Regions from separate parts of the Ruegeria sp. CF2 genome, predicted to be linked through region 2. Evidence: riboswitches for the same ligand, from Rfam matches in the RefSeq annotation. Region 2 holds a riboswitch; each other region holds the start of a gene.

Region 1 (3,251 bases), on a different contig from region 2:
AACACGTCCACATGGCGACCTTCCATGATGGCCACGCAATGCTCGCACTGGCCGCAGGGTTCGGTCGTTGGGCCGCCATTGCCGTCGGGTCCGATGCAGTTCATGCCCTTGGCGATGATCCGGGCCGTGGTCGTCTTGCCGGTGCCGCGGATGCCGGTCATGATGAAGGCCTGCGCGATCCGGTCCGCCTCGAACGCGTTTTTCAGCGTGCGCACCATGGCATCCTGACCGACCAGGTCGGCAAAGGTTTCCGGGCGGTATTTTCGGGCGAGAACCTGATAGGCGGGGCTGGACTGTGTGGTCATGTCTGCTCTGACGGATTCGTACTGACGATGCAGGGTAGAGTTCCCGGTGCCCCGCGTCCACAGCGCCGGTGCAGGTTTTTCGCTTTGGCGAGCGCGCGGTGTGAGGCATACTGCGCGGATCAAGTTCAATCAGCCAGTTTCGGGGGGAACGTCTGATGACAAATCTTGTGGTTCATGCATTGCAGGTGGGCGGCGGGACGCTGGCCCTGACCTCGGTTCCCGGCGGTGGCGGCGACTATGAGGGAGACCTGGACCTGATTTCAGCCTGGGCGCCGGGGCTGGTGATTTCGATGACAACCCTTGCCGAACTGGTTGCCGTGGGTGCGGGCGAATTGGGCTGTGACATCCATCGGCGCGCCTGTCGGTGGGCACATCTGCCGGTCGCCGACTTCTCGGCGCCGTCGACCGAGATATCCGGCCGATGGCCCGAAGTCAGCGCCGCCGCCCGCCATGCGCTGTCGGGCGGCGGGCGGGTACTGGTTCACTGCCGGGGCGGTTGTGGGCGGTCTGGCATGGTTGTTCTGCGCTTGATGATAGAAAGCGGCGAGCAGCCGGAACAGGCCCTGAAACGCCTGCGGGCCGTACGCCCCTGCGCGGTCGAGACTGATGCTCAGATGGACTGGGCCGTCGCCCCGGCGCGCGAGGCACTGGTGACCTGACCTTCAGGCGGTTGCGCGGTACTCGCGCTCGACCCTGACCACCGGCATGATCGCCGTGGCCTGCAGCATCGCACAGGGTCGATCGCCGATGACCTGTGCGGGCAGGGCGTCGCTCTGGTCGTCAAACAGCATGTCGGCGTAGGTATCAAGGCAGTCGGACGGGGTGTCGGCGGCCGCTCCGCAATACACGCGGATCCGTTCGGAACGTGCATCGAACCGCGCCGTGCAGCCATGTTCGCAGTGGGCCAGTTCGCTACTGCCTTCCACTTGGAAGTCGGGGGATGTCGCGGCCTGCGCCGTCGCCATTGCCTGCGCGATGGCCCGTGCTATGCGCGCCAGTGCCGGGCAGGTCTTTCCGGTGCGCTGGCAGATGGTTGCCGCGAATTCATGGGTGTCGGTCTTCCAAATCATGTTGCGCCCTCCGCGCGCTGAGCGGGGTGGATTTGGACAGACGCCGGTTTCAAGGCCAGACCCTGCCCGGACACCCCGTCCGAGTTTCGGTTTCACGTTTGATGGCAGGTCTCCTGACTTGCGGGTCTTTGCTTTGCCGACCTTCCCAACCTTGCGGTCAGTGGTATTTCGGCATCGCTCTCCGCCTACAGTTGCGGGGGCAGTCGCGGCCTTGGTCCGCTCCGGAGTTCCGGGTTGGACCGCACCGTGTTCCCTTTTCATCCCGGACCGAAACGGCACGGGAACCATCCCCTCATCGCTAGCGGTGTATCCGGGATCGAGTCAAGACGGTTTCAGCCCGGTTGCCGGAGTGTGTCCCAAGGGAACAGATCAGGCAGTCTGCGCAGCACATTCGAATCCCTGCGGGCACGGGCCAATTGCCAGCCGCCCTGCATTACGATGAACAGGGTGTCCGCAGCATTTTCGGGGTCGGAAACTCCGAACCGCGCGGCGTGATTTCGAACTTCGACGATCCAGCTTTCATACATACGGTCGGCATGTTCCCGAAACGCGCGGTTGTCGGGGCTTTCGAACAGGGTGGCGGCGATCGGGCAGGTCTCCCATTGGGCCGAGGTGTCGAACAGCTTCGCGATTTTGTGGCACAGGGTCGTGACCCCGTCGCGAAAATCCGCGGCGTCGTCGAATGCCGCAGCAATCATGCTCAACATCCCGTCCGAGGCCCAACTGGCCGCCGCCAGGGCCAGATCCGGCTTGCCCTTTGGAAAATGGTGATAAAGCGAACCCTTGGGGGCTTGCGCTTCGGCCAGCAATTCCGCCAGACCGACACCGTTATAGCCCGAGCGCTGGAACAGTCGGGCGGCAGTCACGATCAGGCGATCTTTGGTGTTTGGTGGACGTTGGGTCATGCAGGCCAAATATTGACAGGCCTAGACCAATTGGTCCAGACACAAAGTATTAGACCGATCGGTCCAGAGTGTTTGGAGGCAAAGATGTTGGATTCGCAGCACGCGGTTGACGTGGAAGACTTTCAGTTTCCGTCGGGCCAGACCCAGCTGGCGGCGCGGCTTTACACTCCGGCGGTCGAGCCGCAAACCGTTGTTGTGCTGAACGGCGCAACAGGAGTGCCACGTGACTACTATCAGCACTTTGCTCGCTGGCTGGCCGCCGAGCGCGGTATGGCTTGCCTGACATATGATTACCGGGATTTCGAGCATTCGCTGACCGGGCGGCTGAAAGACTCGAAGGCCACGATGGCGGACTGGGCGCTGATCGACATGCCCGCAGCGCGTGCCGAGATGCGCCGTCGATACCCGCAGGCAAAACTGTGGGTGATCGGGCATTCGGTCGGTGGAATGCTGGGTCCGCTGCAACCGGAAATCGAACAGATCGACCGGATGATCTGTGTGTGCGCAGGTTTGGTGACGGTGGCCGATCACCCGTGGCCCTACAAGGGCTTGGCGACTTTGTTCTGGTATGGCCACGTGCCACCTCTGGTGCGTCTTCTGGGGTACCTGCCGGGGAAACTTCTGGGATTCGGAGCCGATTTGCCGGCGGGCGTCTATTGGCAATGGCGCAAGTGGTGTACATCGCCCACCAGCTATCTGCCCGAATTGGGAGACACGCTTCCCCAGGCGGATTGGAGTCGGGCGAACGCCACGGCGGATATCATTGCGTTCGAGGATGACCAGACTGTGCCACCGCCCGCGGTCTGGCGGCTGTCTGAACTCTATGGTCCGACCGCCCGTCGGCACTTGTTGGAGCCCAAGGATTTCGGGCTGTCCGAAATCGGTCATATCGGCGCCTTCGCCCGGCGCAGCAGTGCCGTTTGGCCGCGATTGATCGCCTGACCCGCCCGCAAGCGCGGTTTTCAGGAACA
Region 2 (3,251 bases):
CATGTTCTGCCCTCCTGCAGGCGCAATTTCGTTAGCCCGAGTATTTCCGTTGCCCACCGACAAAAGAAACGAATAAAAAGTCAGTTTAGATGTAAAATATTTTGGTGCTGAATGGACCGCCTGCCCAATCCGGCCTGGCTGCGCAGCTTCGAGGCCGCTGCCCGCCACCTGAATTTCACAACCGCCGCGCAGGAACTGGGCCTGACGCAAACGGCGGTGTCGCTGCATATCCGCTCGCTCGAGGCGGACCTCGGGCAGCCGCTTTTTGCCCGCAACGCGCGACACCTGTCGCTGACCGAGCTGGGCCAGTCCTATGCGCTGACCGTGCGCCGGGCGTTGTCGGATATCGCGCTATCCACCAACAGCTTGTTCGGCCCCGCCTCGCGACAGGCGCTGACCATCCGGGCGGCGATATCGTCGATGACCTACTGGATCGCGGCCGAGCTGCCCGCGTTCAGCGCGCAGCACCCCGAGATCCCGGTGCGGCTGGTGTCGCATATCTGGAACGACTCGGCCGCGCCTGCCGATGTGGACGTGGAAATCCGGCTGGGCTATGGCGACTGGCCCGGTGTTGCGGCCGAACGGCTGTGCTCGGAACGATTGGTGCCCGTCTGCCGGGCGCAGGACCCGGCGCCAGACCTGCGCAACGGCCCGTTGATCCACATTCTGGGGTACGAGGACAACTGGGCGCGGTACTTCGAGGCCACGGGCACCGACCTGCCCGACCGCCCCGCGCGCCATTCGGCGGATACGACCGTCACGGCGCTGCAACTGGTGACGGCCGGCGCGGGCTACGCCACCGTTCTGGAGCGGTTCGCGCTCAACGCCATCGCCCAGGGCGCGCCGATCCGGGTTGCGGGGCCGGCGATTCCCTTTACCCAGTCGCACTACCTGATCCGCAGCGTCAGCGCGGCGCCTCCGTCCATCCCCGCCCAGTTGTTCCTCGCGTGGTTGCGCGACCGATTGGCCGGTGATGCCGCGGATTGACCCCGGCAAGTCGCTTTTTCGATCCGACGCAAAGCACTTGCCCCTGCGCGCTTGACAACCCCCCTGCCCGTACCGCATGTCGCTTGCGTTGGTGTCTGTGCAAACAGATGAAAAGGGAATGCGTCAGCGGTTTTCCGTCAAACGCAGCCGCCCCCGCGACCGTGACCGGAGAGGGTGCCCAAATGCCACTGGCCGCAGGCCGGGAAGGCGGGACATCCGACAGAGCGACGCTCTGACATCCGCAAGCCGGGAGACCTGCCAACGCCCGAAGACAAACCGGACGGGGTGTTCCGGTGTCGGGCCCATGTCCGCAACGTGGCCCGCGCATACCCCGTCCCCCGACAACCGAGTGATGGGGATGAGAGACGTGACCGAGACCACACCAGTCGAGCTGCTGGTCTGCACCACCTGCCGACGCGGGCTGCCCATCGAGGACGACGCCCAGCGCCCCGGCACGCTGCTGCACAAGGCGCTGGCCGCCGCCGACCTGCCCGAAGGCATCACTCTGAAGCCGGTCGAATGCCTGTCGAACTGCGACCAGGGCTGCTCGATCGTTCTGCGCGGCGGGCCGTCGCGCTGGACCTTCGTCTATGAAAACCTGAACGAATCCGACCATGTCGAGATCATCGTCGAAGGCGCCACCAAATATCTGGCCGCGGATGATGGCCTTGTGAAATGGCGCGACCGCCCTGAACATTTCCGCAAGAACTGCGCCGCCCGCATTCCCCCGATTGGAGCCTGAGCATGAGCACCCTCGAAAAACTTCCCGTCACCGTCATCACCGGCTTTCTCGGCTCGGGCAAGACCACGCTGATCCGCCATCTGATGCAAAACCCGCAGGGCAAGCGGCTGGCCGTGGTGGTCAACGAATTCGGCGACGTGGGCGTCGATGGCGAAATCCTGAAAAGCTGCGCGATCCCCGACTGCCCGGCGGAAAACATCATGGAACTGGCCAATGGCTGCATCTGCTGCACCGTGGCCGATGACTTCATCCCCACGATCGAGGCGCTGATGGCGCTCGACCCGCGCCCCGATCACATCCTGATCGAAACCAGCGGTCTGGCCCTGCCGAAACCGCTGCTCAAGGCGTTCGACTGGCCCGACATCCGTTCCAAGATCACCGTGGACGGCGTGATCGCTCTGGCCGATGCCGAGGCCGTGGCCGCAGGCCGCTTCGCCCCGAATGTCGCGGCGGTGGATGCCCAGCGCATGGCCGATGACTCGATCGACCACGAAACGCCCCTGTCCGAGGTGTTCGAGGATCAGATCTCGTGCGCCGACATCATCCTGCTGACCAAGCCTGACCTGGCCGGCCCCGAAGGCGTGGCCAAGGCGCGCGAGATCATCGCCGCCGAGGCGCCCCGCCCCCTGCCCGTGGTCGAAGTGGCCGAGGGTGCGGTGGACGTGCGCGTGGTGCTGGGGCTGGAGGCCGCAGCCGAAGACGACATGGACGCCCGCCCCTCGCATCACGATGGCCATGACGACCACGAACATGACGATTTCGAAAGCATTGTGGTCGAGCTGCCAGAACAGACCGACCCGGCGCAGCTGGTCGCCAATATCGAGCGTCTGGCGAACGAGCTGAACATCCTGCGGGTCAAGGGCTATGCCGCCGTTCAGGGCAAGCCGATGCGCCTGCTGGTCCAGGCGGTCGGCGCGCGGGTGCGGCACCAGTATGACCGCCCGTGGAAACCCGAGGAAGAGCGCCGCTCGCGCCTTGTGGTCATCGCCGAGCATGACGACATCGACGCAGCCGCGATCCGCGGCATCCTGACGGGCGTCACCGAGGCCGCCGAGTAAGCACCGATGCACGTCGTCTTCCGCGAAAGCCACGGGCTCGAAGAAACCGAGACCCCGACCGATCTGGGCCAGAGCCCGGCGGATCTGGTGGTGCTGTCCTTTTCGGACAGCGATCTGGGTGCTTTCGCGGCCGGCTGGCATCGCGGCGGCGGGCCCGAGGGGCGGATGCCCTCGTTGCGGCTGGCCAACCTGACGGCGCTGAAACATCCGCTGTCGGTCGATACCTATGTCGAGCAGACGCTGGAGGGCGCCAAGGGCATCCTGATCCGGCTGATCGGCGGCGTGCCCTATTGGTCCTACGGGTTGCATCAGGTGCTGGCGCTGGCACAGGCCAAGGGCATCGCGCTGGCGGTGCTGCCCGCCGACGGGCGCGAGGATACGCGGCTGGACGACTATTCCACCCTGCCGGTCTCGACCCTGCGGCGGCTGGCGCATCTGTGCGACACCGGCGGCGAGGTCGCGGC
Region 3 (3,251 bases), on a different contig from region 2:
TATCCAACCATCCGGTCGGCCAGGCCCAGCACCAGCATCATTTCCGTCAGGTTCACGTCGTTCGAGATCGCCGCCTTGGGCGGTTCGTCAAAGGTGACGGTTCGATTGCAACTTTGCACGGTGGTTTCCGCGGTCGCGGTGTTGGCGGCCAAAGCAAGGCCCAGGGCCAGGGTGGTCGGTTTCATTCCAAGCTTCCTTCTGGTTGGGGATTGGGGAGTTGATAGGTCAGGTGAGGTTTGTGACTGAGGCTGAGTTGCTCTTGCCGGGCGGTGACATCGAACGTGTCAGAGACCAGCCTGTCACTCAGCACTGTCTGGGTTGGGCCAAAGCCGCAGGGTCGACCGTTCTTCAGAATCAGAACACGGTCGCAGACATCGGCGGCCAGGTTCAGATCGTGCAGCGAGGTGACGATCGTCAGGTCGAGGTCCCGGATCAGCCGCAACACCTCTAGCTGGTTGCGGATGTCCAGGTGGTTGGTAGGCTCGTCCAGCACAAGAATCCGGGGCTCTTGGGCAAGGGCGCGGGCGACCATCACACGCTGACGCTCGCCGCCGGACAGAGTGGCCAGCCCACGGTCGGCAAACCCGTGCAGATCCATTCGGTGAAGCGCGGACTCGATGATCTGGTGGTCACGACTGCCGGGCGTGGACAGGCCTAACCGGTGCGGCACACGTCCCAACGCCACGACGTCGCACACGGTCAGCGCGAAATCCGAGGGCTGCTCCTGCAGCACGGCGGCAACCTGACGCGCCAGCGCCCGGGGGGCCATTCTTTTGACGGATCCGCCGTCCACCAGAATGTCGCCCGAGGACGGACGGTGATAGCCGTAGATCATCCGCAGAAGGGTTGTCTTGCCGGCACCGTTCGGCCCCACAACCCCCATGACCTGCCCGCGCATCAGCTCAAAACTGGTCTCGTGCAGCACCAACGGCGCTCGTTTTCGCGGCGCCCAGGTGACGGCATCCACCGACAGCAAAGGCGCACTCATGAGGCGCAATCCGCATTTTCCGAAGACGCAGCCATCGCGGCTGGAATGCGGGCCAGTGTTGCGTGGCGAAGCCCGGCCGGGCGGTCGACCGAGCTGCACCATCCATCGCGCAACTGCTGGTACAGCCGGGCGAATTCCACCAATGCCCCGGTCTCTTCAGACGTAATACCGCCAACCCGGTAAGATGCCTTGCCCGGCCCGTGATAGGCGACGGTACAGGGTCGGGTGCACCCGGCCATGCAGGCGGCACCGGAAACGTCAAAACCTGCCAAACCGTCGTCTTCGGCCAGCGCGGCGCGCAATCGTCCGATCAGGTCAGGCCCGGGGCGTGCGGCTGCGCCCTTGGGTCGGCAAGATAGGCAAACCGTGATGTGATGTGTTGATTGTCGGTTCATTTCGCCCTCCGCGAAATCGCGGGGCGGAAAGGGAACCAGTCATGTCAGCGGCGTAAGCCGAAAATGCCATCTTGGCCTCCTTCCGGAACACCCCGCCCGGGTTGAGTTGCGTTTGATGATGGCAGGTCTCCTGACTCGCGGTGTATGGCTTGCCCCGCCTTCCCAGACCTATCGGCCCAGTGGCATCCGGGGGTCGCACACCGCCTACAGTTGCGGGGGCAGTCACGGAGTTGGCGTCAGAACGGCGCCGCACCGTATTCCCTTTTACCCGACCGCCGAAACGATCGGGAACCATCAGCGCCAATCTCATCCATGAAACCGATTGCACTGTCAACGACGTTCTGGGCGGCTGCACAATGGAGGTGTCCCGGCGACCCTTCGGCACCACCTGAGCGACAGACCGGGCGGTGAATTACGTCGTTCTGACCAACTGGCTTAAGATGGCCCGGAAGGTCCCGAAACACGGCGGTGCAAGCGGGCTGACTGCCAAGCCTCCGTGAGCGGCCTCGCCTTTTCTCTTTGAATGCAGAAGCCTATCGTTGGCAAGCGTACAAAATTTACGCGCGGAAAAATCATTGATTTATCCTGTGATTGATTCAAACATACGAATTCGACACAACTTTAGCTTTACCTCCGTTGTTGTCGCTGTCGCCCGTTTCGTCGGGCCCTTCCGACTGCTGGAGTGAGTGCTGGCGGTCGGAAGGCATTTTACGAAGATCAGCGTTGGGAGGACGCGGTGCCCGGACTTAATGTACGATCCCTTGCTCGAAAGTTCGCACCGGCTTTTGCCCATGATTTCATCACGTCAGCACGCTTTGTTCACGGTCCCGGGGATCGGCAGAATATCTGTCTGCCAACCATGTCATTGGCGGCAAAACCGGGGACCGCATAGACGTGAGCGCGCAAAAAAGGACCAGCTATTCTACAAGCATCAACAAATCCAAGAGGAGAAGAAAGTGATTAACAAAGCCATGATGATTTCAGGCGCGACGTGTTTCGCACTACTAGCGGCCTGTGACGATACGAGCACGTCAAGTGCATCCGCCGAACTGACCCCCGCCCAACAGGCGTGTCTGCGAGACGTGGCCAAAACAACAAACAATTCGCAAGTGGTCGTGCTCTCATCCGCGTTCAGCGAGGCTGGAACACAAGTTACCGTTGGGGTTGGAGAGGATCGGGCTCCGTGGAATTGTATTGCCTACAGTGATGGCGCGACAGCTGGTATCGAGTTCCTCGGCGACGAAGGCGCGTTGTGACCGGTTTGATGCGTAGCCGAAATCAGCTGCGCAGCACTGGCTTGATACGCTGAGGTCCGGCTTGGTCTGCAGAATAACCATCATCGCGTTCGCGACCCTTTACCTGTTGGCGTTGTTTGCGTTTGTGACGGGCACTTTTGGCTGGTTTGGACAGGAACGAGACCCATTGTCCGGCGTATTCCTTTTGCCGCTGGGTCTGCCTTGGGTCCTTGCGGTGGACCTTTTCTCAGAGTCGGCCAAACCGTGGCTCGCGGCGATTGCACCGGTGCTCAACCTGTTGGCACTGGTTTTGATATGCAGATGGGTACGTGGTTTGCGCCAGGAATGAAGGCGGAACTCTTTCCCGCAAAATGGGAGGAAAACATGGGAAAAGTGATCTTGGGGCTTGTGATCGGGCTCATCCTCGGCGTGGTTGGAGCGATGACCTTGGGCGGCGGGGCCGCGATGGGTGTCGGTGTCGCGACAGGCTTGTCCGCCGGTGTGTGCACCACATTGAAGGGAGCTCAGGCCGAGAACCTGATCACCGCCGAACAAGCAGATCAGATCCTCAATCGCGTGAACTCCGAGATGGCATCATTGCAAGGAATTGAAACGACGGACGAGATCGTCGGC

Evidence for each region. A riboswitch is a leader RNA that binds a small molecule or an ion and turns the genes downstream of it on or off. The one in region 2 is predicted to bind cobalamin.
Region 1: linked by a shared signal. The riboswitch ahead of ACR0IR_RS13410 (hypothetical protein) and the one ahead of ACR0IR_RS08990 (DUF1636 family protein) in region 2 are both predicted to bind cobalamin.
Region 3: linked by a shared signal. The riboswitch ahead of ACR0IR_RS14940 (DUF1636 family protein) and the one ahead of ACR0IR_RS08990 (DUF1636 family protein) in region 2 are both predicted to bind cobalamin.

What each region holds. Positions count from the first base shown of each region.
Region 1 covers NZ_JBQFRL010000002.1:483,192-486,442, forward strand. The annotation lists gene ACR0IR_RS13400 (DNA polymerase III subunit gamma/tau) at 1-305, opposite strand, end outside; gene ACR0IR_RS13405 (protein-tyrosine phosphatase family protein) at 461-964, shown strand; gene ACR0IR_RS13410 (hypothetical protein) at 968-1,375, opposite strand; cobalamin riboswitch at 1,462-1,677, opposite strand; gene ACR0IR_RS13415 (TetR/AcrR family transcriptional regulator) at 1,708-2,241, opposite strand; gene ACR0IR_RS13420 (alpha/beta hydrolase family protein) at 2,365-3,222, shown strand.
Region 2 covers NZ_JBQFRL010000001.1:1,791,261-1,794,511, forward strand. The annotation lists gene ACR0IR_RS08980 (NAD(P)-dependent oxidoreductase) at 1-3, opposite strand, end outside; gene ACR0IR_RS08985 (LysR family transcriptional regulator) at 112-987, shown strand; cobalamin riboswitch at 1,060-1,264, shown strand; gene ACR0IR_RS08990 (DUF1636 family protein) at 1,346-1,729, shown strand; gene cobW (cobalamin biosynthesis protein CobW) at 1,732-2,787, shown strand; gene cobN (cobaltochelatase subunit CobN) at 2,794-3,251, shown strand, end outside.
Region 3 covers NZ_JBQFRL010000003.1:239,714-242,964, forward strand. The annotation lists gene ACR0IR_RS14930 (ABC transporter substrate-binding protein) at 1-185, opposite strand, end outside; gene ACR0IR_RS14935 (ABC transporter ATP-binding protein) at 182-988, opposite strand; gene ACR0IR_RS14940 (DUF1636 family protein) at 985-1,383, opposite strand; cobalamin riboswitch at 1,487-1,694, opposite strand; gene ACR0IR_RS14945 (hypothetical protein) at 2,340-2,639, shown strand; gene ACR0IR_RS14950 (hypothetical protein) at 3,003-3,251, shown strand, end outside.